One region of the Pandoraea thiooxydans genome, then DNA from elsewhere that is predicted to be linked to it. Evidence: predicted binding sites of a transcription regulator. Region 1 holds the regulator's gene; the other holds the start of a gene.
What was found. Region 1 encodes sigma-54, which starts transcription at its own class of promoters, with help from an activator protein. Its sites were predicted from a motif close to TGGCANGNAANCTGCTTT; they were not measured.
Positions count from the first base shown of each region.

Region 2: PATSB16_RS18015 (urease subunit gamma) is a predicted target of sigma-54. The motif match lies at 4,824-4,841, and genes of this name have one in related genera.

Region 1 covers NZ_CP014839.1:3,550,932-3,566,486, reverse strand. The annotation lists tRNA gene PATSB16_RS16300 (tRNA-Gln) at 45-121, opposite strand; gene ispE (4-(cytidine 5'-diphospho)-2-C-methyl-D-erythritol kinase) at 169-1,026, opposite strand; gene lolB (lipoprotein insertase outer membrane protein LolB) at 1,050-1,667, opposite strand; gene PATSB16_RS16285 (tetratricopeptide repeat protein) at 1,664-3,472, opposite strand; gene mutM (bifunctional DNA-formamidopyrimidine glycosylase/DNA-(apurinic or apyrimidinic site) lyase) at 3,552-4,382, shown strand; gene mutY (A/G-specific adenine glycosylase) at 4,412-5,527, shown strand; gene rapZ (RNase adapter RapZ) at 5,536-6,408, opposite strand; gene PATSB16_RS16265 (PsiF family protein) at 6,543-6,821, opposite strand; gene hprK (HPr(Ser) kinase/phosphatase) at 6,910-7,878, opposite strand; gene PATSB16_RS16255 (PTS sugar transporter subunit IIA) at 7,922-8,377, opposite strand; gene hpf (ribosome hibernation-promoting factor, HPF/YfiA family) at 8,596-8,940, opposite strand; gene PATSB16_RS16245 (RNA polymerase factor sigma-54) at 9,063-10,550, opposite strand; gene lptB (LPS export ABC transporter ATP-binding protein) at 10,660-11,427, opposite strand; gene lptA (lipopolysaccharide transport periplasmic protein LptA) at 11,420-12,061, opposite strand; gene lptC (LPS export ABC transporter periplasmic protein LptC) at 12,081-12,704, opposite strand; gene PATSB16_RS16225 (KdsC family phosphatase) at 12,714-13,256, opposite strand; gene PATSB16_RS16220 (KpsF/GutQ family sugar-phosphate isomerase) at 13,253-14,236, opposite strand; gene PATSB16_RS16215 (monovalent cation:proton antiporter family protein) at 14,361-15,555, shown strand, end outside.
Region 2 covers NZ_CP014839.1:3,892,515-3,908,069, reverse strand. The annotation lists gene PATSB16_RS18045 (TraB/GumN family protein) at 1-417, shown strand, start outside; gene ureG (urease accessory protein UreG) at 445-1,080, opposite strand; gene PATSB16_RS18035 (urease accessory protein UreF) at 1,092-1,772, opposite strand; gene ureE (urease accessory protein UreE) at 1,768-2,364, opposite strand; gene ureC (urease subunit alpha) at 2,414-4,123, opposite strand; gene PATSB16_RS18020 (urease subunit beta) at 4,125-4,430, opposite strand; gene PATSB16_RS18015 (urease subunit gamma) at 4,470-4,772, opposite strand; gene PATSB16_RS18010 (urease accessory protein UreD) at 4,936-5,823, opposite strand; gene urtE (urea ABC transporter ATP-binding subunit UrtE) at 5,866-6,567, opposite strand; gene urtD (urea ABC transporter ATP-binding protein UrtD) at 6,573-7,415, opposite strand; gene urtC (urea ABC transporter permease subunit UrtC) at 7,412-8,515, opposite strand; gene urtB (urea ABC transporter permease subunit UrtB) at 8,597-10,201, opposite strand; gene urtA (urea ABC transporter substrate-binding protein) at 10,257-11,516, opposite strand; gene PATSB16_RS17980 (aminotransferase-like domain-containing protein) at 11,751-13,181, opposite strand; gene aptA (omega-aminotransferase AptA) at 13,401-14,702, shown strand; gene PATSB16_RS17970 (M81 family metallopeptidase) at 14,740-15,555, shown strand, end outside.

The DNA.
Region 1 (15,555 bases):
CACCTGCGGGACTGGGTGTGGGCGAAGCTGAACTAAAGAGAAACTGGCAGGGGAAGAAGGATTCGAACCTTCGCATGCCGGAATCAAAATCCGGTGCCTTAACCAACTTGGCGACTCCCCTACGCTGACCGATACCTCGCCGCGACAACCGCGACGAAGAAAAACTTCTTATGACGCAAAGCCAAACAGCGGATGACGATCGAGACTGGTACAAATACGGCCTTGCCAGTGCTCCGGTAACCTGCTGTACGCTTCCTGCGCCTGGATCCGATCGCCAAATGCCGCAAAGACACTGGCGCCGGAACCGGTCATGCGGGCGGTACCGAACGGCTTGAACCACTCGAGTACCGCAGCGACTTCCGGGTATTTCTCGGTGGCAACCGGCTGCATATCGTTGCGGCCGAAGACATCGTAATTACCGTGCCCGAGAAAGTCCGTAATTGTGATTGATTTCGTATTACGTGTCAATCGGGGATCGTTGAAAATTTCGACAGTCGGCACTTGCACGGGCGGCGTGACCACCAGGAAGTACCGTTGCGGCAAATCGACTGCCTGCAGGCGCTCGCCCAGTCCCTCGGCAAAGGCGTTGCGGCCAAACACGAAGAACGGCACGTCGGCCCCGAGTTGAAGGCCCAATCGGGCCAGTTCGGCGCGCGGCAGATCGAGTTGCCAGAGCCGGTTGAGCGCCAGCAGCGTGGTAGCGGCGTCGGAGCTGCCGCCACCGAGGCCGGCGCCTTGCGGCAGGCGCTTCTCGATGGCGATATCGACACCGAACCCTGTTCCGGTATGAGTTTGCAGCAAGCGCGCCGCGCGTACCGTGAGGTCGCTCTCCGGTGGCACGCCTGGCAGGGGTGTTTCGTGCATGATCCGGCCGTCGGCGCGTCGCCGGAAATGTAGCGTATCGGCCCAGTCGATCAATTGAAAGACCGTCTGCAACTCATGGTAGCCGTCGGCGCGCCGGCCAGTGATATGTAAAAAGAGATTGAGCTTGGCCGGGGCGGGGCAATCGCGCAGCGTGTCGGACATGACCGGTTTGTTTGTCTATCGGATTAATTATCGAGCACCAGCTTGACCTGGAGCGGTTCGCCGTTGACTTCGCGCGACAGGTTGACGCGCTTGATGTGCGCTGGCTGAGTGTCTGTGTAACTGAGGTAGTCGATTGTCCAGCCGTCCTGCTGCAATTGCGTGATACGCCCGGTTTGCGGGTCGCGCGTGAGAGTGCCGTGCGTATTGGGCGCGGCTTCGAGCTGCAGCCAATAGCGCAAGCCCGCCACCGGCAGAGCGAATCCGAGCGCATCGCGCATGACCTGCTCCAGCCTGGGGCCGGTCAGCGGGGCGCGGTTGGGCAGTTCGAGTTTGGCCTCGCCTGGGGTGCTGTAGACGATTGCCTGGGTCTGGCCGAGCGGATTGAGCAGTTGCAGCGTGACGGCATCGCCGCGTTGCCGCCACGCAAAATTACCGTAGGCGTTTTTGATTTCGCCGTTTTGCTCATAGCGCACGGCAAACCGCCCGTCGTAATCCTGAACGGCGCTACCGGCGGCCGTATTCGCGACCGAAGGCGCCTGCAAACTGGCACAGCCGGGCAGAACGCAGGCGGTTGCCAGCAAGCCGCTCAACAGAAACGGGCGCAGCCAAAGCGTGGGTCTTGCCATCAAGCTCATACTCATGGATTGAAGTGGAAGCGCTTGAGCGTCGCTTTGAGCGTGTCGTCGTTGGGGTCGACCTTGTAGGCCTCGCGCCAGTATTTGCGCGCTTCATCCTGTTGGCCGGATTCCCACAGCGCTTCGCCCAGATGTGCACCGATCTCGGCTTGTGCCTGGATGGTAAATGCCTGCTTGAGCAGGGCGACGGCCTCGCTCTTGTCGCCCATGCGGAATTTGACCCAACCCAGGCTGTCCATGATGTAAGGGTCATTGGGCGCCAGGGCGGACGCCTTTTGCAGCAGCTTCAACGCCTCCGGCAGACGGGTATTGCGCTCGGTGAGCGAATAGCCCAGCGCGTTGTACGCCTGCGCGTTGTTCGGCTGAATCGCGATCAGGCGGCGCATGGCCTTTTCCATGACCTCGTAGTGCTTGTTGAGTTCGGCTGCCATGCCGTACTGGTACAGCAGGTCGCCGTCGCTCGGATACTGCTTGGAAAGTTTGGCGAGCAGTTCTTCGGCCGCGCCGAAGCGTTTGGCCTTGACCAGGATGTCCGCCGCGCCGCGCTTGAGAGTCAATTGATCCAGCGGGTCACTCGTTTGCACGGAGCGCAGCAGAGCGAGCGCGGCCCCCACCTTGTTTTGGTCGCTCAGGAGCTGGGCGCGCCCGATCTGGGCGGGGATGTACGCGGCACTGCCAACCGAGATGCGGGTGAGCCATTGATCGGCCGCCTGATAATCCTTGCGGTCTTCGGCGATTTGAGCGAGATAAATATAAGCTTGGGCCGGGTCGGTATTCTGCTGAACCGCCTCGTCGGCATACTTGCGCAGGTATTGCTCGGCTTGTGCGTTGTGCTGGCTGTGCAAGTTGAGCAACGCCAGCGCCATCAGGGTTGAGAGGTCGTGAGGATAGCGTTTTTCAAGCAGTTCGAACTGCTGTTGCGCGGCGTCGAGCTTATTGTCTGCCAGCAGCAATCGTGCATAAGCAAAGCGCACTTCCTTGGCATCGGGGTTGCGGGCCAAAAACGCCTGCAGCTGGGCAATCGCAATGGGGCGTTCGGAAGCGCCGACTTCGGATAATTGCAGCGCGGCGGCCTGGTAATCCGGCTTGATTTTGAGCGCGGTATCGAGCGACGTCATGGCAGCGGCCGGTTGGCCGGCAGCCAGTTGCTCGCGGGCCATCGCGAGTTGTGCTTCGGGGCGCTGCATGTCGTTGACGAGCATGCGTGTCAGTACCGCCAACGCGTCGTTCTGGTTCGGTGCGCGGGACAACAACTGCTGGAGTTCGAGGATGGCTTCGCCGCGCCGCGCCTCGGGCACTGCCGCGAGTTCTTCGGCGAGCAGCGGCTCGGCTTCCTTCAGGTGGCCGGTACCGACCTCGAGGCTGGCGAGCAGTTGACTGGCGGGACGGTATTGCGGATCCAGGCGGTGCCACTGGCGAGCGGCAACCAGCGCGTCGCCCAGTTGTCGGGCACCAAGCGCAATTTCCACCGAGCGGCGGGCCATGCGCGGATCGTGCGTTTCCTTGGCCAGCGCCAGATAAGTATTGTATGCAGGCGCCAGCAAGCCCCGCTGCAAGCTGATTTCCGCCGCCAGCACCTGGAACATGATTTCGCTGTTAAGCGCGACGTTGGGCAGCTTTTCCTGCTGTGCGGCCGGTTGGTTGGCGATGATTGACGACGCCGGCATGGCCGGCGAAGGGGCTTCACTCTGTGCAAAAACCGGATGTAGCGTGGTGACACCGAACAGTGTGCCTAAAACGGCCAGGGTGCGCCAGCAGGCTGTGAGCCGCGGCAAGTACTTCTGAAAGCGGGGGCGGATAATGGTCGGCATAATGGTCCGATGCGTGTTTCAATGGATTGTAGCGCGCTCGCTACAATAGAGTCTAAATCCTCAAGAAACGTTCGACAGTATGCCTGAGTTGCCGGAAGTCGAAGTAACCCGCCGGGGCATTTCCCCCCATGTCGCAGGCCAGCGCATCACCCGTGCCGACGTGCGGGTGCCCGCTCTGCGTTGGCCCGTGCCGCCCGGTTTGGACGCGTTATTGCGCGGCCAGACACTGCGCCGGGTCGAGCGGCGAGGCAAGTACCTGCTGCTGGGGTGTGACCAGGGCTGGCTGCTGGTTCACCTCGGCATGACCGGCACCTTGCGCGTGCTGTCCGATGTGACGGCGCTGCCGGCGGCCGGCAAGCACGATCACGTCGATCTCGTGTTCGAGCGCTGCATATTGCGGTATCGCGACCCGCGCCGCTTTGGCGCGGTGCTGTGGCATCCGGCCACGGCCGGCGACGTTTTGCACCACCCGTTACTGAGCACGTTGGGCGTCGAGCCTTTTTCCGACGACTTCAGCGGCGCGCTGCTGCATGCCCGCACGCGCGGACGCAGTGTGGCAATCAAGCAGGCGTTGCTGGCCGGCGATATCGTGGTCGGGGTGGGCAATATTTATGCGTCGGAGACCCTGTTCCGGGCGGGCATCCATCCGCGCGCGGCTGCCGGCCGCATTTCCCGGGCCCGCTACGATCGCCTGGCTCAGGCCATTCGCGAAATTCTCGCCGCCGCCATCGACAAGGGCGGCAGCACCTTGCGCGACTTCGTCGGCAGCGACGGCCAAAGCGGCTATTTCCAGCTCGATTACTTCGTGTACGACCGGACCGGAAAGCCGTGCCGTGTATGCGAGACGCCGATTCGCCACATCGTGCAGGGCCAGCGCTCGACCTTTTATTGTCCGCGCTGCCAGCGCTGAACCACCGTTCGTACAAACCTCGTTCGCCAATGCCCCCCAGCTCGCTTCAGACCTCTTTCGCGCCTCGCCTGATCGCCTGGCAGCAGCGTCATGGCCGTCACGACTTGCCGTGGCAAAACACCACCGACGCCTATCGCATCTGGCTGTCCGAGATCATGTTGCAGCAGACGCAGGTCGCCACGGTGATTCCCTATTACGAGCGCTTCCTGCGGCAATTTCCCACCGTGGCGGCGTTGGCCGCAGCGCCGCAGGATGCGGTGATGGCGCTGTGGAGCGGACTGGGCTACTACAGCCGCGCACGGAATCTGCATCGCTGCGCGCAGCACGTGGTGGACGAATATGACGGGCAATTCCCGCGCGACGTCGAGGCGCTCGCGCGTCTGCCGGGCATCGGACGATCGACGGCGGCAGCCATAGCGGCTTTCGCCTACGGCGCGCATGCGGCGATTCTCGATGGCAATGTCAAGCGTGTGCTCACGCGCGTATTCGGCATCGAAGGCTATCCCGGCGAGACCCGGGTCGAACGCGAGTTGTGGCAGCTGGCCGATGCACTGCTGCCCGGCACCGATTTGCAGGCGTATACGCAGGGCGTCATGGATCTGGGCGCTACCGTGTGCGTGCGCGGCAAGCCGCTATGTTCGGCCTGTCCGTTTGCCGATGATTGCGTTGCCCGGGCCACCGGTCGCGAGCGGCTGCTGCCCACGGGCAAGCCCCGCAAGACCGTTCCCGAAAAGCATTGCGACATACTGGTGATGTGCGATGGCGAGCGCGTATTGTTCGAGCGCCGGCCCGACAGCGGTATCTGGGGCGGATTATGGAGCCTGCCGGAATTTGCTCCACCGACCGCGGTGCCCGGCGAATCGGTCTCGTCGAGCGATATTGCCGACGCGGCGGGGCGCTATGGGCAGGTGCGCGAGATCGAACGCATGGCGGCGCTCTCGCATACCTTCACGCATTTCAAGCTGAATCTTCAGCCATGGCTGATTACATTGACGCGAGCAAGCGGCCCGCGAGACACCGGCCAAGCGTGGCTGGCAGCGCACGAAATTGCCGCGGCTGGCTTGCCGGCTCCGATTCGCCGCATCGCCCTGGCGCTAAAGGGCAACGGCAAGCAGCTGTCGTTTGGCCTGGCTTCTGCCGATTGAAAGGCCGGCTAGGATTGCACGTCGGCCGGCAGTTCCCGGTGCCGCACGATGACACTGGTGCGGCCGCTGAAACGGGTCGCCAATGTCTGAGCAATGTAGACCGAGCGGTGCTGCCCGCCAGTGCAGCCAATCGCAACGGTCAGGTAGCTGCGGTTGTCCCGCATGAAGCTGGGAAGCCATTTCTCCACATAGGCAGCGATGTCGTCGATCATCTCGAGGACTTCCGGCACGCTGCTGAGAAAATCGATCACAGGTGCATCGCGGCCCGTCAGCGGCCGCAATTGAAGGTCGTAATACGGGTTCGGTAGCGAGCGCACGTCGAACACGAAATCGGCGTCGAGCGGCACGCCATGCTTGAAGCCAAATGATTCGAACATCAGCGTCGGGCCTTGCTGATCCTGCTGAACGAATTCCTTGATCCAGCGTCGCAGCGCGCTGGCCCGCAAATTACTGGTGTCGATCTGATGGCCGAGCTCGGTCAGATCGCTGAGCAAATCCCGTTCGTGCTCGATGGCCTCGACCAGCGAACCGCTGTCGGAAAACGAACCGTTCGGCAGCGTCGACAACGGATGACGGCGCCGGGTTTCCGAATAGCGCTGCACGAGCGTTTGCGTGTTCGCGTTGAGAAACAGCACGCGCACATCGTGGCCGAAACGCCGCAATCCGCCGATGATCGGAGGGAGATCGTCGAGCGCGCCGCCACTGCGTGCATCGATGGCCACGGCGAGTTGGCCGTGACCCTGCATGTCGAGGTACTCGGCCAACTCAGGCAGGAATCTGGACGGCAGGTTATCGACACAGTAATAGCCGGCGTCTTCCAGCACATTGAGTGCGACCGATTTTCCCGAGCCGGAAATTCCCGTGATGAGGACGATTTTCATGGTCTGGTCTGAAGCGAAGCGCGATCCCCGTTGGTAACGAGTCCAACTCGCATGGTCAGTCTGGGCCGGTCGAAAAAAAGGGCAGCCGGGCTGCCCTTGCGATCGATGTGCGACCTACGAGGCGACGCACGGGTTCAGTGCTTGCCGCTCAGACATTCTTTCATGAAGGCCTTGCGCTCGTCACCCTTTTTGCCGGTGGCTTCCTTGTTGCAGGCTTTCATTTTCTCCTGCTGCGACATCGGCTTTTTGGCCGACAGGCATTCCTTCATGAATGCTTTGCGCTCATCGCCCTTTTTGCTGCCGGCCTGACGGTTGCATTCGGTCATCTTGCTTTGCTGCGAATTTTGCGCAAACGTCGGTGCGGAATAATAGAGGGGGGCAAGCAACAGCAGCATAGCCAAGACTTTCTTCATGGTTATCTCCTGACGTCGGTGAGGGGGGCGGCAAGCCGCGCAAGCATTACAGCATGAAAGGGCAGGGCGCGCAAATTCACCCGATGCGTCAAAGCAGCCTGCCTTGGGCTCCGCCGTCGGGCTCCTGCATTGCCAGTCGCTGGCGTTCCATGAAGTCCTGCAGGGTGTCGATGCCGCGCAGCTGCAAAATGGTGTTGCGCACCGCAGCCTCGACCAGCACCGCGAGGTTGCGGCCCGCAGCCACTTGCAGCGTGACCTTGCCGATCGGCAATCCCAGGACGTCGACGGTCTGCATTTCCAGTGGCAAACGCTGGAATTCACCATCCGGCCTGCGCACCAGCTGGACGATCAGCTTCAACTTCATTTTGCGCCGTACGGCGGTTTCACCAAAGATCGTCTTGATGTCGAGCAGGCCCAGGCCGCGCACTTCCAGCAGATTCTGTAAAAGCGGCGGGCAGCGTCCCTCGACGAAATCCGGGCCCAATCTGACAAAATCCACGGCGTCGTCCGCCACCAGTCCATGGCCGCGGCTGATCAGTTCCAGTCCCAGTTCGCTCTTGCCAAGGCCGGAGTCGCCAGTCAGCAACACGCCCATGCCGAGAATGTCGAGAAAAACACCATGCATCGTGCAGCATGGGGCGAAGACCCGGGAGATATACAAACGCAGGCTATCGATGACCGATGCGGTCGACAGCGGCGTGGTGAACAGCGGCGTGGACGAGCGGGTGCAGCGCAGCACAAGGTCGGGCGGCGCGGCCAGGCCGTCGGCGACCACCAGAAACGGCGGCTCGAGCGCGATCAGCTCGGTCATGTTGTGCTTGCGGTTTTCTTCGGAGAGGCGCTGGTAATACTTGAGTTCGGCCTCTCCGAGCACCTGGATGCGATTCGGGTGGATCAAATTCAGGTGACCGACCAGATCCGCGCTCGACGTGGCGTTGGAGACTGTCTCCGGAGCAAAGCCCCGTTCCCAGCCCTCGTGGCCGGCCAGCCAGCTCAGTTTGAGCGTGGCCGCATTGTCGTCGAAAATACTTTGGGCGTTAATGCCGTTCAGTTCCACCGTATTCCCTCTTGAGACGTGCTTGCCGTTGACGGGGGCGGCATCAAGGTTGCCAAGTGCTCAGGGCCTGATGAATGACTTCCGGCTCGGTAGCGCTGGCGAGTATCTCCCGCATCGAACGATCGGACAGTAACTGGGCAATTTCCGACAGAATTTCCAGGTGCTGCTGGTTCGCTTGCTCCGGCACAAGCAGGAAAAACAGCAAGGATACGGGTAACCCATCCGGCGCTTCGAACGGGATCGGATCGGCCAGGCGAATAAACGCAGCCAGCGGATGCTTCAGCCCTTTGATGCGCCCGTGCGGGATGGCGACGCCCTCGCCCAGGCCGGTCGAGCCGAGCCGTTCGCGGGCAAACAGATTGTCGGTCACAGCGCCGCGCGCTTGCCCGTGATTGTTCTCGAACAACAGTCCGGCTTGTTCGAAGACGCGTTTCTTGCTGGTGACATTCAGTCCCAGGACAATATTGGTAATAGGTAAAAGTTTGACTAGACGGTTCATCTTGTGATGCGGCGCTCAAATGGCGTGGAACCGAAACCCCGGGAATCGACCACGCATTATAGACCAGCGAGGCGTTGTCGCTCTCGGATCAATCTTATTGTGGCATGCATCCCGATTTGACGTATCCGGCGGATGTCTCGGCACATAAAGCAAAGGGCCGCTGCTGCGGCCCTGGTCACATGCCGGCGTTCTGGCCGGCGACTGCTCATTGATTGAATCTATTGAGGTAGATCTGGCGATTGATGTTTGATTGCTTCATGCTGATGCTCCTGAAGACGATCCTTGTGCCGAATCACCTGGCGGTCCAGCTTGTCGATCAGCATATCGACGGCAGCGTACAGATTGCCGTCGCAACTTTCTACGTATATATCCTTGCCCTTTAAATGCAGGGTGATTTCCGCCTTTTGCCGTTTCTCTTTTTCCTTATGGTTGTCGAGCGACAGTAGCACACTGACATCGATCACCTGGTCAAAGTGCCGGACCACGCGGTCCAGCTTGTTGACCACATACTCGCGCAACGCTGGCGTGATGTCGAGATGGTGTCCACTGATCTTGAGATTCATAGCTGCTCTCCTTGCTGGGGCGCCGCGGTGTTGGGTGTGGCGATTCAGTTGGCGGTTGCTTGCATCGTCACGGAATGAGCGCCGCGGCAGGGCGACCCCGATGCGGGTTAGCGCATCGGACCTTACAAAGATTTGCGCAAATTGACTGCCGGGATCCGTAACGCTTCGCGGTATTTGGCAACGGTGCGCCGTGCCACCACGAAACCCTGCTCACCCAGCAGTTCAGCTATGCGGCTGTCGGAAAGGGGGTTTTTGGACTCTTCTGCTCCTATCAGTTGCTTGATGAGGGCGCGAATGGCGGTCGAGGAGGCCGCCCCGCCGGTGTCGGTTGCCACATGGCTGCCGAAAAAATATTTCAGCTCGAACGTGCCGAACGGCGTGAGCATGTACTTGCTGGTCGTTACGCGTGAAATGGTCGATTCATGTAAGCCTAGCGTATCAGCAATTTCCCGCAAAACCAAGGGCCGCATGCCGATTTCACCGTGCGTGAAAAAATTCTTTTGCCGCTCGACGATGGCTTGCGCGACGCGCAGGATGGTATCGAAGCGTTGCTGAATATTCTTGATCAGCCAGCGCGCCTCCTGCAGTTGCTGCTGGAGATTGCCGGCGCCCGGGTCGTTGCGATTGCTGCGCAGAATCCGCGCATACATTTCGTTGATGCGCAGCTTCGGCATGATCTCCGGATTCAACTCCGCGTGCCAGGTCTTGCCTGACTTGCGCACCAGGACGTCCGGAATGACGTAGTCCGTGGTGGGGCCGCCATAAGCCGAGCCGGGGAATGGATCGAGCGCGCGGATCGCTGCATGAGCCGCGCGCAATTCGGCGTCGCTCGCGCCGAGCAGGCGTTTGAGTCGAGTGAAGTCGCGGGCCGCCAATAACTCGAGATGGTCCTGCACGATCCGCAGCGCCAGCGCCCGGACTGCATTGGCCGGCTGGCGCTGCAACTGCAGTTTCAGGCATTCCGCGGCGTTGCGCGCGCCCACGCCCGCCGGATCGAAGCTTTGCAGCAGGGCCAGTGCGGCATTCAGTTCCTCGGTTTCGAGCTCGAGCTCCGACAACAGCTCATGCTGGATTTCATCCAGCGTAATTCCCAGATAGCCGTCTTCATCGAGGGATTCGATCAGGAAGCCCACCAGGGCACGGTCCCGTTGGCTGGCCTGGGTCAGATTCAGTTGCGCGAGCAGATGTTCGCGCAGGCTGGTCTGGTCGACATGCAGTTGCGGCTGTGACGCGTCGTCGTCGTCCTGGGCGTTGCCATTGCGACTGAAATCGTTGAGCGTCCAGTCGCCGGCGGTGTCCCGCAGGGGTTCGCCATAATCGCTGCCGTCCTGGTCGCCGCCGCCCTCGGGCGATGCCGCTTCGCGGCTGCCGCCAAGCGGTGGCTCGGCGGCGGATGCGCCGCGCTCGCTGCGCAAGGAACCGTCGGTGTTGACGCGAACCGAGCCCGAGAGCCAGTCGTCGGCCTGCTCCAGCATCGGGTTTTGTGTCAGCGCGTGTTCCACTTCCTGCTGCAGCTCGAGCGTCGACAGTTGCAGCAAACGGATCGATTGCTGCAACTGAGGGGTCAGGGCCAGATGCTGGGAGGTGCGTAGTTGAAGCGTCGGTTTCATATCGTATCCTGGTTCAATTGTAGAGGCTTTGCCAGGACAAGGGAACCGATGCGCGCACCAGCGCGGCGGCGTGTTCGGGGAGGCGTGGCGGGGGACGTGCCCGCACCCATTACATGCGGAAGTTCTCGCCCAGATAAACGCGCCGCACGCTCTCGTCGGCGACGATCTGGTCAGGCGTGCCGGCGGCCAGCACGCTGCCTTCGCTGATGATGTAGGCGTGGTCGCAGATGCCGAGCGTCTCGCGTACGTTGTGGTCGGTGATCAACACCCCGATGTTGCGATCCTTGAGAAACCGCACGATACGCTGAATCTCCAGCACGGCGATCGGGTCGACACCGGCGAACGGCTCATCCAACAGGATGAAGCGCGGCCGAGTGGCCAGCGCCCGCGCGATTTCGACGCGGCGGCGCTCGCCGCCGGACAGCGACATCGCCGGATTGGCGCGCAAGTGCGCGATCTGCAATTCGTCGAGCAACGATTCGATGCGCTCGTCGATGTCTTTCTTGGGCAGCGTCTTGCCGTCGTCGCCGTTTTGCAGTTCAAGCACTGCGCGGATGTTTTCCTCGACACTCAGTTTGCGAAACACCGAGGCTTCCTGGGGCAAATACGATAAACCGAGTCTGGCGCGCCGGTGAATCGGCATGTCGCTCAACAGGGTGTCGTCCAGGCTGATCTGCCCCGCGTCGGCCGGCACCAGTCCGACGATCATGTAAAAAGAGGTCGTCTTGCCGGCGCCGTTGGGACCAAGCAAGCCGACCACCTCGCCGCTTTTTACATCCAGCGAAACGTCTTTGACGACAGTGCGCGTGCCGTAACGCTTTTTCAGGTTGCGTACGGTCAGGACGCTCTTGACGGGCTGTTGGGATGGGCTATTCACGCGGATTGCCGAGACTGTTGGAGGGTTTCAGGGCGGTGCCGGCCCCGCTCGGCGCCGCGGCACCCGGGGTGCTGGCGGTTTTTGGCGCCAGGGTAGCCCGCACGCGGCCGCCCGGGTTGTTTTCGCTGACCTGGTCTTTGCCGCCGACGGCCGTATAGACTTCGTTATACGTGTCGTAAGTGATCACGCTGCCATGCACCTCGTCCATCACCTTGGCGCCGGCGAGCCGCTTGAGCACCGCATGCTTGGTCAGCGTGGCGATCTGGGTCTTGCCGTTGTAATCGATTTGCTCGCCCCAGCCTTCGATATATTCATCGAGACCGTCGCGCTTTTGTTTCATGAACGCGAGCTTGCCCGGCGCGGCATAGGCGGTGGCGTACTGATAGCCCTCCGGATCCTGATGCACCTCGACGCGGTCGGCCTTGAGCACGATGGTGCCCTTGGTGATCGTCACGTTGCCGGTGAATACGTTGACCTGCTTGAGATCGTCGTAGCGCATCTGGTCCGACTCGATGTTCATCGGCTTATCGCGATCGGCGCGTTCGGCACGCGCTGGCATCGAGAACAGCAACGCGCACGCGAGGATGGTCAGCGCCGCGCAGCCCAGGCGCCAGAAGATGGATCGGTCGGTCATGAGTCTTGTTGTGATGGCTTTAATGTTTTGCCCCGGTTGGTTTGGCGGTGCCCCGTGAGCCGTTCAATTCGGCGGGCATGATGGTCCCGCGCACGTTGCCGAGCAATTGTAATACCCGGGTAACGTTATTGAAATTCATGCCGCTGGCGGTCATCACCGACTGCCCGCGCGTCAACTGCACCGGCATCTCGGTGCGCACGACATCGTCGTTGACCAGCACCTGGAAGTGCTGCGAGGTCGCTCTCATGCCAGGATCGGTCGCATCGGGCGCGCGCGTGATAACGGCCTGATCGTACAGGTCGACCACCGAGTCGTCACTGTTGATCGTGCCGCGCAGGGCCGTCGCGGTCACCTCCGGCTGCCCGGGCGTAAAGGCGCGAATCGCCGGGCGTGTCACGCTGGTGGTCGAGTCGTCCTCGTAGTGCACCATGGTGGCCGCATTGATCCGGTACTGGGTTTGCCCAGTGGCCGAGAGCATCGAAATCGAGATATTGTCGGCGTAGTAGTCCGGCGTGTGATGCTTGGGACGTTCCGCCGACGGCTCGCTGGTCGGCAGCGTGCGCTGCACCAGCCAATAGGTTCCGGAGGCCAATGCGGCCAGCAGGATGGTCGCCAGGATCGAGGTCGGGGTTACGCGTTGCATCGGGCGGTGCTATGCCAGGACCTGGTTCAGCAAATCGTCGTAGCTGCCCCGCGCGCGCAGCACGAAGTCGCACAGCGCGCGCACTGCGCCGGCGCCGCCGCTTTGCTCGGCGATCCAGTGGCAGCGCTGGCGCACCTCGGGGTGGGCGTTGGCGGGAGCCGCGGCAAAACCCACCCGCGTCAGCACCGGCAAGTCGGGCCAGTCATCGCCCATGTAGCCGCATGACGCCGGCGCGATGCCGGTGGCCGCGCACAACGCGTCGAGCGCGGCGCGCTTGTCGCTGGCGCCTTGATGGACATGCGCGATGCCTAGCTCGGCCGCGCGCAGCGCCACCGTCTCGGAACGACGGCCCGTAATGATGCCGACCTCGACCCCGCTGGCAGCCAGCAATTTCACGCCGTGACCGTCCAGGGTGGAGAACTGCTTGCCGAATTCCCCCTGCGGGCCATACAGCAGGCGACCGTCGGTAAACACGCCGTCGACATCGAAAATCATCAGGTCGATGCGAGCGGCGCGCTGCCGGGCGACGGTAAGATCGTGCGATTGGGTCATACCACTTTGGCCGCGAACAGGTCGTGAATGTTCAAGGCGCCGAGCAGGCGATCGTCGGCATCGGTGACGAGCAACTGCGTGATACCGTAGCGCTCCATCAGCTCGGCGGCCTCGGCAGCCAGGTGGTCGGGCCCGATGGTGCGCGGCCGCGCGGTCATGACTTCGGTCAGCTTGAGCTCGCGAAAATCGAGCGTGCGTTCCATCAATCGCCGCAAGTCGCCGTCGGTGAAGATGCCGGCTACCTTGTTGTCGCGATCGACGATGGCCGTCATGCCGAGGCGTTTCTTGGTGATTTCGAGCAGGGCTTGCGACAGACTCGCGTCAAGCGTCACCTGGGGCACCTGTTCGCCCGTGCGCATGATGTCTCTGACGTAGGTCAGCAGCCGTCGGCCCAACGCGCCGCCCGGGTGCGAGCGCGCGAAATCTTCCGCCCCGAAGCCGCGCGCGTCGAGCAGGACGACCGCCAGTGCGTCGCCCAGTGCGAGTGCGGCGGTGGTGCTCGCCGTGGGAGCCAGATTGAGCGGACAGGCTTCTTTTTCGACGCTGGCGTCGAGATGCACATCGGCCAGCTTGGCCAGACTCGACGCCGCGTTACCGGTCAGGGCGATCAACGCCGCGCCGGAGCGCTTGACCGCCGGCAGGATGCTGACCAACTCCGCCGTTTCGCCTGAGTTCGACAGCGCGACCACGATGTCCTCGGCGGTAATCATGCCGAGATCGCCATGGCTTGCCTCGGCGGGATGAACGAAGAATGCGGGTGTGCCGGTGCTGGCGAACGTCGCCGCGATCTTGCGGGCGATGTGGCCTGATTTCCCCATGCCGCTGACGACGACCCGGCCCTTGCATGCCAGCAGCAAGCCGACTGCCGCGGCAAAGCTTTCATCGAGCTGTGCGCCGATGCGTTCCACTGCGGAAGCTTCAATGCGCAACACCTCGCGGGCAAGCGCAAGTGCCCGGTCGGAATTGATTTTCGCTATCATGCGCGGAGTATAGCAAACCAACGCAAGCCGCATGGCGGGCCGCGCCGGAGCGCGTAAGCGCGCCATAAAGCGGCAATCCAGGGCGCTTTCCCCTGTTTCGAACGTCTACCGGAAAGTCGTGCCGATGATCTCGCCACTCGAACTGACGCTTATCCTGTTGCTGGCCGCGGCGCTGGGGGTGGTCCTGTTCCGCTTCCTGCGTCTGCCGCCGACCCTCGGCTATCTGGTCGTCGGGGTCATTATCGGCCCGCACGCCTTCGGCGTGGTGGGCGATTCCGAGCGCATGCAGTATCTGGCCGAATTCGGGGTCGTGTTTCTGATGTTCTCGATCGGCATCGAATTTTCCCTGCCCAAGCTCAAGGCGATGCGGCGTGTCGTCCTCGGGCTCGGGGTGTCGCAGGTCGTGCTCACGATTCTGGCCAGCGTGCTGGCGGGTTTGGCAATCAATTGGTGGTATCCGCTGTCGTGGCAGGCGTCGCTCGCGCTGGGCGGGGCGCTGGCAATGTCGTCCACGGCGATCGTCAGCAAGCTGTTGTCGGAGCGTCTCGAGCTGGAGTCCGAACACGGCCGCAACATCATGGGCGTGCTGCTGTTCCAGGACCTCGCGGTGGTGCCGCTGCTGATTCTGATCTCGGCGCTCGGCGGCAATCCGAAAGCGCTGCTCATGGCGTTGGCGCTGGCGGCGCTCAAAATCACCGGCGCGCTCGCGCTGCTGCTCTGGGTGGGGCAGCGGCTCGTCGGCCGCTGGTTTCATGTGGTGGCGGCGCGGCGCTCGCAGGAACTGTTCATGCTGAACCTGCTGCTGCTCACGCTCGGCATGGCCTATCTGACCGATTTGCTGGGCCTGTCGATGGCGCTGGGCGCCTTTATCGCCGGCATGCTGATAGCCGAGACGCCTTTCAGGCATCAGGTGGAAGACGACGTCAAGCCGTTTCGCGATGTGCTGCTTGGCTTGTTCTTCATTACCACCGGCATGCTGCTCGATCCGCATCTGGTCGCGCGGCAGTGGCCGCTGGTGCTGGCTTTGCTGATCGGGCCGGTTGCGCTCAAGTTTTGTGTGATTGCCGGGCTCACGCGCCTGTTCGGCGGCAGTCCCGGCGTGGCGATTCGTACCGGCCTGGGGCTGGCGCAGGCCGGCGAATTCGGCTTCGTGCTGCTGAATATGATTCGCGGGCAGGCACTGGTCGAGCCGGCGCTGATCCAGGCGATCCTGGCCTCGATGCTCCTGTCGATGCTGCTGGCGCCATTTCTGATTCAGAACGCCGACCGGATCGCCCTGCGATTCGCCTCCAACGAGTGGATGCTGCAGGCGCTGCAGA
Region 2 (15,555 bases), 340 kb from region 1:
AATCTCTACCCGGGCCGCATTCTCGGTCTCGAGACGATCGACGAGCAAATGTCGGCATTTACCGGGTTGAGCCGTGCCGAGCAGGACGAGATGGTCGCCGAGGAGCTTGCGCTGCCGCCGTCGGCCGGTATCGAGCAGCTCCACGAGCTGCACCGCCTGTGGCGCGCGGGCGACGCTGAGATGATCTACGATTGGTCGCAAAGCGAGGCCCGTCAGGTGCGGCAATCGCCGCGTCTGGCTCGGGAGATCGACGAGCGCATTCTTTTCGCGCGCAATCGCCGGTTCGTCACCCGCATGCTGTTCATCGCCGACCCCAACAAACCTGTGTTCGTCGCCATCGGCGCGCTGCATCTGGGGGGGCCGCGCGGTGTGCTCAGCCTGCTGCGCGAGCAAGGCTTCATCGTCAGCCAGCGTTGAGGCCCGCCACGAGCCCGGCCACCGGGCTCAGGCGAGCATGCCGCGCTGCTCGATGAAGGCGATGATCTGGTCGAGACCGCTGCCTTTTTTTAGATCGCACATCACGAACGGCCGCGCGCCCCGCATTTTCTCGGCGTCGCTGCGCATGATCTCGAGCGATGCGCCGACATAGGGCGCCAGGTCGATCTTGTTGATGATCAGCAGATCCGATTTGGTGATGCCCGGCCCGCCCTTGCGCGGAATCTTCTCGCCGCCGGCCACGTCGATCACGTAAATCGTCAGATCCGACAGTTCCGGACTGAAGGTGGCCGCCAGGTTATCTCCGCCGGACTCGATGAAAACCACGTCGGCTTCGGGAAAGCGCTCCAGCATGCGGTCGACCGCCTCCAGATTGATCGATGCGTCTTCCCGGATCGCCGTGTGCGGGCAGCCTCCGGTCTCGACCCCCAGGATGCGCTCGGCCGGCAGCGCGCCGGCAACGGTCAGCAGCCGCTGGTCCTCCTTGGTGTAGATGTCGTTGGTGATCACCACCAGGTCATAGCGCTCGCGCATTGCCTTGCACAGCATTTCCACCAGGGTGGTCTTGCCCGAACCGACCGGGCCGCCGATGCCGACGCGTAATGGGGGATTGGGCTTGCCGCGGCTTGTGGGAGATTGGCTCATGGTCGCTTGTTTTACGAACGAAATAAACGGGAATACTGGTTCTCGTGCCGCGCCGACAGAATCGCCAGATGCGGCGCGAAGGTCGACACGGCCTCGGGCGGCGTGTCGATCGCGCGCGCTACGACCGCAGGCAGCTCGGCCCGCAGCGCGACGATCAGTTTTTGCGCGGCCAACTGTCCGAGCGGCACCGCCTTGAGCGCGGCGGCCACCTGGTTTTCCAGCCAGCTGAACGCATATGCGTTCAGGCACGCCGGGAGGCCGATGTCATGCGCGATTGCCGCGTAGGCGAACACGGTCGGCAGCGCGACCGGCTTGAGCGCGGCCAGCACCGCCTGCTGCGCGGCGCCGCCCCAGCCAAGGGCCAAAGCCAGTTGCGCAAGCGACCAGCCCATCTGCTCGGTTTCGGCGCGCAATTCGGCGCTTTCGCGGCTGGCGAGCAGCCACGCGTTACCTTGCGCGACGGCGGCGAAATCGTCGCCGCGCCAGCGGCGCCACTGCAGCGCCAGCAACGGCGCCTCGCAGCGCGCGAAAACGCACTGCAACTGACTGCCGATCCATCGGCCGGCGGTGGCCGCGTCGGTAATCAGGCCGCTCTCGACGGCCGCCTCCAGTCCCTGCGAATAACTGAATGCGCCGATCGGCAGCGCCGGCGAGGCCAGGTGCAGCAGCGCGCTGAGCTCGTGCAGGTCAATGTCCGTGGCGGTGGTCGTGTCCATGGGTGTGATCGTGCGGATGGGTATGGCCGTGCCCATGGCCGGCGGCACCATGGTCATGCTCGCGGAACACCTGCTGGGCCAGCGCATAGTCCTCCTCGAAGGAGGCGTCGTGACCATGCCGGTGACCGCCGCCATAAGCGCCGGCCTCCGGGTCGAACGGCAGGCTGGCGGCTTCGACCTGCATGCCCAGGCGCTCGAGCATGTCGCGCAACACCGGGTCGGCCTCGAGCTTCAGGAAGCCGTCGCCGACTTCGACCGGGGTGTGCCGGTTGCCCAGATGGTAGGCCGCGCGCGCCAGCGCCTGCGCATTGGGCGCGGTAACGCGCAGCACGTCCTGCGGCGCGGCCTCGACGCGCACCAGCCCGCCGTCATCGGCCACCAACAGGTCGCCGTGGCGCAGCACCGTGCCGCGCGGCAGGAACAGCGCGACCTCCTCGCCGCCGACGAGCGCCGCGCGCAGCCGGCTCCTGCAGCGCGCCTCGAACGGCAACACCAGCACCGCGGCGCGCGCGACCAGCGGCGCGGCCAGACGGGTGGCGGGATCCAGCCGTTTTTCGATGCGTCGCAGCGCCGGCATCGCAGGTGAATCGAGAGCGCTCATAAGGCAATTCGCATTTTTAGAAGAGAAAGTAGCGCTGCGCCATCGGCAATACCTTGGCCGGCTCGCACGTCAGCAACTCGCCATCGGCGATCACCTGGTAGGTTTCAGGGTCGACGCTGATGGCGGGCAGCCAGTCGTTGTGGATCATGTGCGTCTTGCGCACGCCGCGGATGCCATGCACCGGAACGATTTGCTTGCTCAGGCCATAGCGGCCGGCGACGCCGGCATCGAACGCGGCCTGCGAGACGAAGGTCAGCGACGTGCGGGCCAGCGCGCCCGCGCGGCTGCCGAACATCTCGCGGTAGTGCACCGGTTGCGGCGTCGGGATCGACGCGTTCGGATCGCCCATGAGGGCCATCGAGATCATGCCGCCCTTGAGCACCAGGCTCGGCTTGACGCCGAAGAAGGCCGGCTCCCACAGCACCAGATCGGCCCATTTGCCGACTTCGATCGACCCGATTTCATGCGCCATGCCATGCGTGATGGCCGGGTTGATCGTGTACTTGGCGATGTAGCGCTTGACGCGGAAGTTGTCCGCGGGCGAGGCCTGCGGGCCGCCGAGCACGCCGCGCTGCACCTTCATCTTGTGCGCGGTCTGCCAGGTGCGCATTACCACTTCGCCGACCCGGCCCATGGCCTGCGAGTCGGACGAGATCATCGACAGCGCTCCCAGGTCGTGCAGGATGTCTTCGGCGGCGATGGTTTCGCGCCGAATGCGCGATTCCGCGAACGCAATATCCTCGGCGATCGACGGATCGAGGTGGTGGCACACCATCAGCATGTCGAGGTGCTCGTCGAGCGTATTCACCGTATAGGGCCGCGTCGGATTGGTCGACGACGGCAGCACGTTCGGTTCGCCGCACACCTTCAGGATGTCGGGTGCGTGACCGCCGCCGGCCCCTTCGGTATGGTAGGTGTGTATGGTGCGCCCTTTGATGGCCGCCACGGTGGCTTCCACGAAGCCGCCCTCGTTGAGCGTATCGGTATGAATGGCGACCTGCGTATCGGTGGCCTCGGCCACCGTCAGGCAGGTGTCGATCGCCGCCGGCGTGGAGCCCCAGTCTTCATGCAGCTTCAGGCCGATCGCACCGGCCTCGATCTGCTCGAGCAACGGCGCGCTCTGGCTGGTGTTGCCCTTGCCGAGAAACCCGAGATTGATCGGCCAGCCGTCCGCAGCCTGCAACATGCGTTCCATATGCCACGGCCCGGGCGTGCAGGTGGTCGCGTTGGTGCCGGTCGCCGGGCCGGTGCCGCCGCCGAGCATGGTGGTCACTCCCGAGGCCAGGGCCTCCTCGATTTGCTGCGGGCAAATGAAATGGATGTGCGAATCGATGCCGCCGGCCGTCACGATCATGCCTTCTCCGGCAATCACTTCGGTGGCCGCGCCCAGCGGGATCGTCACGCCGGGCTGAATGTCCGGATTGCCGGCCTTGCCGATCGCCCAGATACGGCCCGCCTTCAGGCCGATGTCGGCCTTGACGATACCCCAATGGTCGACGATCACCGCGTTGGTGATTACCGTGTCTGCCACCTCCGCGTGGGTGCGTTGCGATTGGCCCATGCCGTCGCGAATTACCTTGCCGCCGCCAAACTTCACTTCCTCGCCGTAAATCGTGTGATCGCGCTCGATTTCGATGAACAGTTCGGTGTCGGCCAGGCGCAGCCGGTCGCCTGTGGTCGGGCCGAACATCTCCGCGTAGGCGCGGCGCGTCATGCGCACAGTCATCTCAGAGTCTCCCCATCACTTGAGCGTTGAAGCCGAAGACGGCGCGCTCGCCCGCGAGCTCGACCAACTCCACGGTGCGTTCCTGACCCGGCTCGAAGCGCACGGCGGTGCCCGCGGCGATATTGAGGCGAAAGCCGCGGGCGGCCGCGCGGTCGAAGCGCAGTGCATCGTTGACTTCGGCAAAATGAAAATGCGAACCGACCTGCACCGGCCGGTCGCCGCTGTTGGCGACCGTCACGACGATCGTCGCGCGGCCGACGTTCAGTTCGAGCTCGCCGTCGGCGGCGATGAGTTCTCCCGGGATCATTTATCTTCCTTTTTGTGGATGCCTTTGCAGGGACGCCGCCTAGGGGATCGGGTGGTGCACGGTGACCAGCTTCGTGCCGTCGGGGAACGTCGCTTCGACCTGAATATCCGGGATCATCTCCGGCACGCCGTCCATCACATCGTCGCGGCCGAGCAGGGTGGTGCCGTAATGCATCAGGTCGGCCACCGTCCGCCCGTCACGGGCGGCCTCCATCAGCGCGGCGGTGATAAAAGCGACTGCTTCCGGGTAATTGAGCTTGAGGCCGCGCGCGCGGCGTCGTTCGGCCAGCAGGGCGGCGGTAAAGATCAGCAGCTTGTCTTTTTCGCGGGGGGTCAGTTTCATCGGTTCGTCGTGTTATCGAGGATTGCGCCAGGCGCGCGCCCGGTCTTGACTCATGCACGAAGCGTACCAGCCAGGCTGCGCCGTCGGCCGGCTCGTTAGCGTGTCGCGCCATGCACCGCAACGAGGCATGCACCGATTCCGGGCAAAACGATCCATCATGGTGCTAGGTCGCCCATAGCCGCAGCGGCACACCCGGCGTGCCATGCACCAGCGGCCGCAAGCGCAGCCATTGCTCGATCAGCAATTGCCGCACGGCCTCCATGCGCTGGCCGAGCACGCGCAGCAGCAACAGGTTGCCCGGCAGGCAGGTCACGCCTGCGCGCAGATCGGGGCCATACGGCAAGGCCGGCGCCATGGTCTCGGCAAGCTCGGCGGTACAGGCAGGTCCCACGGCCCACAGGGTGGCGAACACGGCAAACCCGTCGAGCGCGGCCGGCGACGTGCGCAGCGCGTCGGCCGCGTCCAGCACGGTCTGTTCGACCCACAGCAGCTCGCCTCGCGCGTCGTGCAGGCGCATCAGCGAGCGCCACTGCCCCGATGTCCAGCGCTCGCCCGAGGCCTGGCGGCCCAGCAGTACCGCGTCCCAGCCGATCGCGGTGGCGCCGGCGCCCAGCGTGACCTCGATGCGCTGCTCGGCGCGGGCCGCCTCGAACACGATATTCTCCAGCGGCAGCCAGTCGAGCCGGGCCTGCGCCCCCAGCGTCAATTGAATCGTCTGACACGCGCCGGCGTGCGGGGTCTTGTACCACTTGGTCGCGCCCGGCGTGGCGAACACCGCGTGGGTGCCGGCGCCGAGCCCGATGTCCAGCCGCAGGTCGTCGCCGCCGGCAATTCCCCCCGGCGGGTGCACGATCACGGTGTGGCATATGCCGGGGCCTTCCGGATACAGCGCCTTTTGCACCACCAGCGGCCCGCTGTGATGTCGCCGCGCCAACACCGTGCCGGCGTCGCGGCGCTCGTAGTCGAGCTGGAGATGGGCGCACCAGCCTGGGCCGGCAAATGGCTCGGCGGCGCTCGGGCCGGCCGGCGATTCAGGAAGATCGTTGTGCATCGAGGAAATAGTTGCGCGCGCGATGCGCCGAATGTAGCACGCTCATACGGCGACCAGCTCCCGCACGCCATGCTGCTCCATCTCGCTGCCCAGACCGCTGGCGACGATGGTGCCGCGGCTCATGACGCCGTAGTGATCGGCCAGCGCCCGGGCGAAGTCGTAGTATTGCTCGACCAGCAGCACCGTCAGGCCCAGATCGTCGACCAGCTGCCGCAGCGTCACGCCAATCTGCTTGATGATCGAAGGCTGGATGCCTTCGGTCGGCTCGTCCAGAATCAACACCCGCGGCCGGCTCATCAGGGCCCGTCCGATCGCCAGTTGCTGCTGCTGCCCGCCCGAGAGATCGCCGCCGCGCCGCACGCGCATGTCGCGCAACACCGGAAACAAGGCGTAGATTTGGTCGGGCACGCCCCGGCCGGCCTCGGCCGCCGGCAAACTGGCCGCACCGATCAGCAGGTTCTCCTCGACCGTCAGGCGCGGGAATATCTCGCGCCCCTGCGGCACGTAAGCCAGGCCACTGGTCACGCGTGCATAAGGCGCCAGATGATTCAGCGGCCGGTTCTGCCACAGAATTTCACCGGTGCGGATCGGCACGGTTCCCATCAGGCATTTGAGCAAGGTCGTCTTGCCCACGCCGTTGCGGCCCAGCAGCACCGTCAGCTGCTTCTCGGGCACCTGCAGATTGACCTCACGGAGGATATGGCTGCCGCCGTAATATTGGTTGACGCCCTTGATTTCCAGCATGATTGCTAGCGTCCAAGATAAGATTCGATCACCCGCTCGTCGCGCTGCACCGCGTCGAGCGTACCTTCGGCCAGCACCCGGCCTTGCGCCATCACGGTCACCCGCCCGGTGTCGCCCGCCAGCGATGCGACGAACGACATGTCGTGCTCCACAACCATCATCGTGCAGTGTCCGCGCAGCGTTTGCAGCAGCTTCGCCAACTGCACCGTCTCTTCGTCGGTCATGCCCGCGGCCGGCTCGTCGAGCAACAGTAGCTGCGGTTGCTGCATCAGCAGCATGCCGATTTCCAGCCGCTGTTTCTGGCCGTGCGAGAGCGCGCCGGCACGGCGTCCCGCTTGCCGTTCCAGGTCGATCAGCGACAACGTCTGCTCGATGCGCTCGCGCGTGCGGCGATCGAGCCCGGCATGAAAGGCGGCGAACCAGCGCTTGTCGTTGTCGCACGCGAGTTCGAGATTTTCCCAAACCGTATGCTGCTCGAATACGGTTGGCTTCTGGAATTTGCGCCCGACGCCGGCATGCGCGATGGCCGGTTCATCGAGTTTGGTCAGATCGATAGTCTGGCCGAGAAAGGCCTGTCCGCTGTCGGGCCGCGTCTTGCCGGTGATGACATCCATCATGGTGGTCTTGCCTGCGCCGTTCGGACCGATCACGCAACGCAGCTCGCCCGGCTTGAGCGAGAGTGACAGATCGTTGAGCGCGCGAAACCCGTCGAAGCTCACGCTGATGTTCTCGAGGTACAGGATCAGTCCGTGCGAGATGTCGATCTGGCCTGGCACCAGCAAGTGATCCAGCCCGGTGATGCTGCCGCTCACGCTGATGCCTTCGGTGTCGCTGATCAGCGGGTTCATGCTTCGTCTCCCGTGCGAGGCTTCCTGGCCAGGCTGCGCAGCAATCCCATGACACCGTGCGGCAGCAACAGCGGCACCAGCACGAACATGGCGCCCAGAAAAAATAGCCAGTACTCGGCGAAGTAGGCCGTGAAGACACTCTTCGCCCCATTGACCAGGAAGGCGCCGAGCACCGCGCCCAGCAGACTGCCGCGTCCGCCGATGGCAACCCAGATGGCCATCTCGATCGAGTTGACCGGCGACATCTCGCTCGGATTGATGATGCCGACCTGCGGCACGTAAAGCGCGCCGGCGATACCGCACAGTACCGCCGAGAAGGTCCACACGAACAGCTTGTAGCCCAGCGGCCGATAACCAAGGAACATCGCGCGCGATTCGGCGTCGCGCATCGCCGTGACCACCCGCCCGAACTTCGAGATGACGAGCGCGCGGCACACCAGCAAGGCCAGCACCAGCACCAGGAAGGTCACCAGGAACAGCGCCGTGCGGGTGCCCGGCGCGACGATCGAAAACCCCAGCAGGCGCTTGAAGTCGGTGAAGCCGTTGTTGCCGCCGAAGCCGGTCTCGTTGCGATAGAACAGCAGCATCGCCGCATACGTCATGGCCTGCGTGGTAATCGACAGATACACGCCCTTGACGCGCGAGCGAAAGGCAAAAAAGCCGAACAGCCACGCCAGCACGCCGGGCACCAGTACGATCAGCAGCAAGGTGAAGGCGAAGCTGCCGGTGCCATGCCAGAACCACGGCAGATGCTTCCAGCCGAGGAACACCATGAAGTCCGGCAGGTTGCTGTGGTAGACGCCGTCGCGCCCGATCGCACGCATCAGGTACATGCCCATCGCGTAGCCGCCCAGCGCGAAGAACAGCCCATGGCCCAGGCTGAGGATGCCGCAGTAGCCCCATACCAGGTCGAGCGCCAGTGCGGCGATCGCGTAGCACATGATCTTGCCGATCAGTGTCATCGTGTAGGCGGACAGGTGCAGCGGGTGCGAAGCCGGCAATACCAGCGAGCACAGCGGCACGATGATCAGCACTGTGAGCACCAGCGCGGCCAGCGGTGCGGCCGTGTATTTGGGCAGCAGCCGTGGCCGCTCGGGCATGCCGCCGACGGTGGACGCGGCAGACCCGCGCTGCGGCGACAGGCCGGCGGGCGACACGTCAAAAGAAACGGGGGAATTCATTCAAGCCTCCGCACTGCGCCCTTTGAGAGCGAAAAGTCCTTGGGGACGCTTTTGGATGAACAGCACGATCAGCACCAGCACGGCGATTTTTGCCAGCACCGCGCCCCAGGCCGGCTCGAGCAGCTTGTTGAGCAGCCCCAGTCCGAAAGCGCCGAACACCGTGCCGGCCAACTGGCCGACGCCGCCCAGCACCACCACGAGGAATGAGTCGATGATGTAGCCCTGACCGAGATCCGGCCCGACGTTGCCGATCTGCGACAGCGCGCAGCCACCCAGCCCGGCGATGCCCGCACCGAGGGCGAACGCGTAGGCGTCCACGCGCCGGGTGCGCACGCCGACGCAGGCGGCCATGTTGCGGTTCTGTGTGACGGCCCGGATGAACAGGCCCAGCCGGGTCAGGTTCAGCAGCGCCCAGGTCAGTGCCACCACGACCACCGAGAAGCCGATGATGACCAGTCGGTTGTAAGGCAGGATCAGGTTGGGCAGCACGCTCACCCCGCCGCTCATCCACGACGGGTTGGCGACATCGACGTTCTGTGCGCCGAACAGCGTACGCACGATTTGCATGAGCAGCAGACTGATGCCGAAGGTGGTCAGCAGCGTCTCGAGCGGCCGGCCATAGAGAAAGCGCAGCACGGTGCGCTCGAGCATCAGCCCGACGATCGCGGCGGCCAGGAACGAGGCGGGGACGGCGGCCACCAGATACCAATTGAAGGCGTGCGGCAGGTAGTGCTGGAACAGGGTTTGCACGACGTACGTGGCGTAGGCGCCGATCATCAGGAATTCGCCGTGCGCCATGTTGATGATGCCGAGCAGGCCGTACGTGATGGCCAGCCCCAGCGCCGCCAGCAGCAGCACGCTGCCCAGGCTCAGGCCCGCGAACAGCATGCCAAGCAGCTCGCTCTTGCGTTGGTCGTTCTCGAGTTGCGCCAGGCCGGCCTGGGCCGCGACGCGCACGCCCGTGTCGGGTTCGTCGAACGTGCCGTCGGGCTTGCGCGCCACCAGCGGCAGCAGCAGCCCGCGCATTTGCGGATCCGCGCGTGCCACGATAATCGCGATCGCCTCGCGCCGCTTGAGCGGGTCGGCATCGTGCAGCGCGGTCACGGCCCATAGCTGATCGAGCTTGCGCTTCAGGTCAGGGTCGGTCTCCCGGTCGCGCGCCTGTTCGACCTGCACGCGGAAGTCGGTGCTGCCCGAGTGCAACAGGGTACGGATTGCCTTGGCGCGCACCGCCGGGTCCAGCGATTGCAGGTTCAGCGCGGCGGTGGCGTCGTCGACGCGCGCGCGCAGCACATTGTTGAGCACCACCGGTTGCGCATTGTCGTCCTTGACCGGCTGGCCGCTGAGCACATCGCGCAGGGTGTCGCCGTCCTGGACCAGGATCCGGTTGTCGTCGCCGACCAGTACGTCGCCGGCGGCCAGCGCCTTCAGCAGCGTTTGGCTGGCCTCGGTGCCGTCGTCCACCAGGTGATGGATCGCCTGAGACTTGGCGTCGAAATCCATGCCGCCCAGCGGTGCGATGTCGGTCTCGGTCAGTGCCATTGCGGAGGTCTGACCCAGTAACAGGACGATCAGTAGTGCGAATATTTTGATCAGGCGTGACATGGAAGAATCCTGGGCGCCGCCGGCAGTCGGCGGCGCCGAAAGTTGCCGAAAACGATCAGCTCACCGTGTCGGGCTTGCCCTGATTGCCCGGGATGTAGGGGCTCCACGGCTGTGCGCGGATGGTCGTCTTGGTTTCCCACACCACGTTGAACTGCCCGTCGGCGCGAATCTCGCCGATCATCACGGGTTTGTGCAGGTGGTGGTTGCCGTCCATCATGAGCTTGAAGCCGTCGGGCGCGTTGAAGGTCTGGCCGATCATTGCCGTTCTCACCTTGTCGACGCTGGTGGTGCCGGCTTTCTCTACCGCCTGCTTCCACATATGCATGCCGACGTAGGTCGCCTCCATCGGGTCGTTGGTCACGCGCTTGCTGCCGCCCGGCAGATTCTTGCGCTTGACGTACTCGAACCACTCTTTCTTGAATGCGGTGTTCTCCTTGTTCCTGAGCGACATGAAGTAATTCCATGCGGCCAGGTTGCCCACCAGCGGCTTGGTGTCCATGCCGCGCAGCTCTTCCTCGCCGACCGAGAACGCCATGACCGGCACGTCGGTCGCCTTTAGGCCCTGATTGCCGAGTTCCTTGTAGAAAGGCACGTTGGAGTCGCCATTGATGGTCGAGATCACGGCGGTCTTGCCGCCCTGGGCGAACTGCTTGATATTGGCGACGATCGTCTGGTAATCGCTGTAGCCGAACGGTGTATAGACCTCCTGAATATCCTTGTCCTGCACGCCCTTCGAATGCAGGAAGCCGCGCAGAATCTGATTGGTGGTACGCGGATAGACGTAGTCCGTGCCGAGCAGGAAGAAACGCTTGGCGCCGCCGCCTTCGGCGCTCATCAGATACTCCACCGCTGGGATTGCCTGCTGGTTCGGCGCCGCGCCCGTATAGAAGACGTTGCGCGACATTTCCTCGCCTTCATACTGCACGGGGTAGAACAGCAGGCCATTGAGTTCTTCGAAAACCGGCAACACCGATTTGCGCGACACCGAGGTCCAGCAGCCGAACACCACGGCCACCTTGTCCTGGGTCAGCAACTGCCGCGCCTTTTCGGCGAACAGCGGCCAGTTCGATGCCGGATCCACCACCACCGGCTCGATCGGGTGCCCCATCACGCCGCCGGCGCGGTTGATCTCGTCGACCGTCATCAGCGCCACGTCCTTGAGCGACGTTTCGGAAATCGCCATCGTGCCGGACAGGGAATGCAGAATGCCGATCTTGATCGGCTTCTTGCCCTGCGCCCAAACTTTTGAGGACAAACCCGGAATGGCAAGCGCCCCCGACATGGCCGCCATGTTTAACAGCGTGCGTCGTTTCATTTGATTTCCCTTCGTAAGTGATTGGACTACGCAGACTCAGGAGGCAATAGTCGTGCCAATCCCTCGATGCCACGACGATTGCCATGCCACGCTTCGCGGCGGTGCGCATTTGCATCGCATCAGTGCAGGCGGGGCGTGGCACGCGGCCGCGTGCGCCATGGCAGTGCGCGGGCCGTGCGCAGGGAGTGCGGGACTGGGAGTGCGGGGCAGGGCGCGCGCCGGACGGCGCGTCCCTCACGAGGCGTGTGCCGCGCTCAGTGTGGTCTCGAGAAAGCGGTACAGGCGCGCGTCGTCCGAATAGGCGGCATTGAAGCGGAACCAGTGACACGGTTCGGACTGCGTGACGAAGAACTCGCCGGGTGCGAGCATGATTCCCTGCGTGAGCGCGTGCTCGGCGATCTCGCGCGAGGAGGGCGTGCCCTCAGGCAGGGCGGCGCACACGAACATGCCGCCGTCGGGTTTGGCCAGCAGGCTCAGGCCGCAGGCCGTCAATTGAGTGCAGAGGCGGCTGCGCGCCCGCGCCAGGCGATCGGTGAGCCGCTCGATGTGCTTGCGGTGGCCGCCCTCGGTCAGCACCAGATGAACCAGGCGCTCGTTGATTTCCGAGGTGGTCAGGCCGCCGATCATTTTGGTGCGCGCGAGCTCGGCGGCCAGCGCTGGCGCGCAAGCGACATAGCCGACCCGGATCGAGGGCGAGATGGTCTTCGAGAAGCTCCCCAGGTAGATGACCCGGTGCAAGCCGTCCATGGCGGCCAGGGCTGGCGCATTGGGCGGCGCCAGCTCGCGGTAGATATCGTCGTCGACCACCCACAGGCCGTGCTGTTCGGCAAACTGCAGGATGCGGTGCGCGCATGCCGGCGACAGCGACGTGCCGAGCGGGTTTTGCAGCACGCTGTTGAGGAATAGCGCGCGCGGCCGATGGGTTTGGATCGCGCTCTCCAGCTGCGCCAGATCGAGCCCGGCGGCGTCGCGCGGCACGCCCACCACATGCAGGCCGGCGCTGCGCAGGATCGCCAGCAGATTGCAGTAGGCGGGCTCCTCCACCAGCACGGCGTCGCCCGGGTGCAGCAAGGTGCGGGCGATCAGGTCAAGACCTTGCGTGGCGCCGTGCGTCAGGACGATCTGGTCGGCATGCGCATCGAGCGCGATATCTGCCAGGCGTCGTGCGATGCTCTGACGCAGCGGGGCATACCCCTGCGGGTGGCCGTAATGCACGAAGCGCGTGCCCGCGCCCTTGGCCAGCTGCCGCAGCGCGCCTTGCAGGCCGTCTTCGTCCAGCCAATCGTCCGGCAGCCAGCCGCAGCCGCTCTTGACCGGAATGCTGTCGTCGGCAAACACCTCCGAGAGCAACCAGGCGTTGCCGACCTCGCGCGCGACCGCGCGCGGCCGCGGCCGCGGCATATCGTGCGCGGGATCGTCGCTGGCCACGAAGAAGCCGGCGCCACGCCGTGCGATCAGGACACCTTGTGCGACCAGCCGGTCGTAGGCTTCGACCACCGTGAAGGTGCTGATACCGTGCGCCTGCGCCAACTGGCGGATCGACGGCATGCGCATGCCGCCGTGCAGCACGGCGCTGTGTCGCGCGCGCTCGATCTCGCGCACGATCTGTTCGACCAGCGATGCGGGCTGGCCGCGGTCGAGCGCCAGGCGTAACGGTTGACTCATGGTGGGGGACTCCGGCAGCGCAGGCCGGCCGGGCATCGGCTGTTGCCTGCACACTCATGGCATGGTGCCGATACAGAATACGCAGTTTCCGCTCAACTGTACATGTCTGTATTGGTCGCCGATGCTTAATATGGTGTTCGATGCGCCCGGCGAGGGTCCGCGGCGCGCTTTGAAAATCGAAGGAGATGAGCCGTGGAATTGCATGATGCGCCGCTCGATATGTCGGCATTCTGGATGCCCTTTACCGCCAATCGGGAATTCAAGCGGGCGCCGCGCCTGCTGGTCAAGGCCGAGGGCATGTACTACACGTCGCACGACGGCCGCCAGGTGCTCGATGGCACGGCGGGCCTGTGGTGCGTCAACGCGGGGCATTGCCGTCGCGAGATCGTCGAGGCCGTGCGGGCGCAGGTTGGCGAGATGGACTTCGCGCCGACTTTCCAGATGGGTCATCCGAAGGCGTTCGAGGCGGCCGCCAAGCTTGCCGAACTGACGCCGGGCGACCTGAAGCGGATTTTCTTCACCAACTCCGGCTCGGAATCGGTCGACACCGCGCTGAAGATCGCGTTGGCGTATCACCGCGCGCGCGGCGAAGGCCAGCGCACGCGCTTCATCGGCCGCGAGCGAGGCTACCACGGGGTGGGCTTCGGCGGCATTTCGGTCGGCGGGATCGCGCCCAATCGCAAGACCTATTCAGGCGCGCTGCTGCCTGCCGTCGATCACTTGCCGCACACCCTGAACCTGGCCGAGGCCGCTTTCACGCGCGGTCAACCGGCATGGGGCGCGCATCTGGCCGACGAACTCGAGCGGCTGGTGATGCTGCACGACGCCTCGACCATCGCCGCGGTCATCGTCGAGCCGCTGGCCGGCTCGACCGGCGTGCTGGTGCCGCCGCAGGGTTATCTGCAACGGCTGCGGCAGATCTGCGACAAGCACGGCATCCTGCTGATTTTCGACGAGGTGATCACCGGCCTGGGGCGGCTGGGCGCGCCATTCGCCTCCCAGTATTTCGGCGTGACGCCCGACCTGATGACGCTGGCCAAGGGCATCAACAACGCGACGGTGCCGATGGGGGCGGTGGCCGCCCGGCAATCGATCCACGACACCATCGTCAATGCCGGCCAGGCCGGGGCGATCGAATTCTTCCACGGCTATACCTATTCGGGCCACCCGCTGGCGGCAGCGGCGGCCTGCGCGGCGCTCGACCTGTATCGCAGCGAGGATCTGTTCAACCGGGCCGCGCAAATGGCGCCCCATTTCGAGGATGCCATCCACGCGCTCAAGGGGCTGCCCGGCGTGCTCGACATTCGCAACCTGGGCCTGGTCGGCGGCGTCGAACTGCAGCCGCGCGCCGGTGCGCCGGGCGCGCGAGCGCACGAGATTTTCGTCAAATGTTTCGAGCAGGGCGTGCTGATTCGCTATACCGGCGATATTCTGGCGTTTTCGCCGCCGCTGATCGTCGACCAGGCGCAAATCGCCCAATTGTTCGACGTGGTCGCGCAAGCCATTCGCACGACCGCCTGAGCGGGGTATCGGCCGCCACTGTTCACGAGGTCCGCGCATGAAGATCGTCATTGCCCGCATGAACCACGAGACCAATACGTTCTCGCCGGTGCCGACACCGCTGGCCGCATTCGGGCCGTGCGGGCCCGACTACGGCGACGACGCGTACCGCGCCAACCGGGGCGCGCGCACGGCGATGGGCGCGTTCATCGAGCTGGCCGAACAGCACGGCGCCGAACTCGTCACGCCGCTGTCGGCCACCGCCAACCCGAGCGGTCCGGTGGCGGCCGAGGCCTACGACGCGATGTGCGCGCGCATCGTCGAAGCGGTGGCTGGTGGCTGCGACGCCATCCTGCTGGATCTGCATGGTGCGATGGTCGCCGAGAACAGCGATGACGGCGAGGGCGACCTGCTGGCGCGCGTGCGGGCCGCGGCGCCGGGTGTGCCGCTGGCGGTGGCGCTCGACCTGCACGGCAACGTAACGCAGAAGATGATTGACAACGCCGACATTCTCGTCAGTTTCAAAACCTACCCGCACGTCGACATGTACGAGACCGGCGCGCATGCGGGGCGCCTGTTGTTCGACCAGTTGGCCGGACGCCTGCGCCCGGTGGTGGCGTGGCGTCGCCCGCCTCTGATGACGCACACCCTGCGCAGCGCCACCGGCGAGGGCGCGATGCAGCGCGCGGTGGCTGCGGCGCGCGCGGCCGAGCGCGACGGCATGGCCGCCGTGTCGATTCTGGCGGGGTTCTCGCTGGCCGATATCCCGGCGCCGTGCCTGAGCGTGGTGGTGGTCGGTAATGGCGACGCGGCGGCGGCCGACGCGGTGGCCGAGCGCATCGCCCGGCAGATCTGGGCCGAGCGACAGGACTTC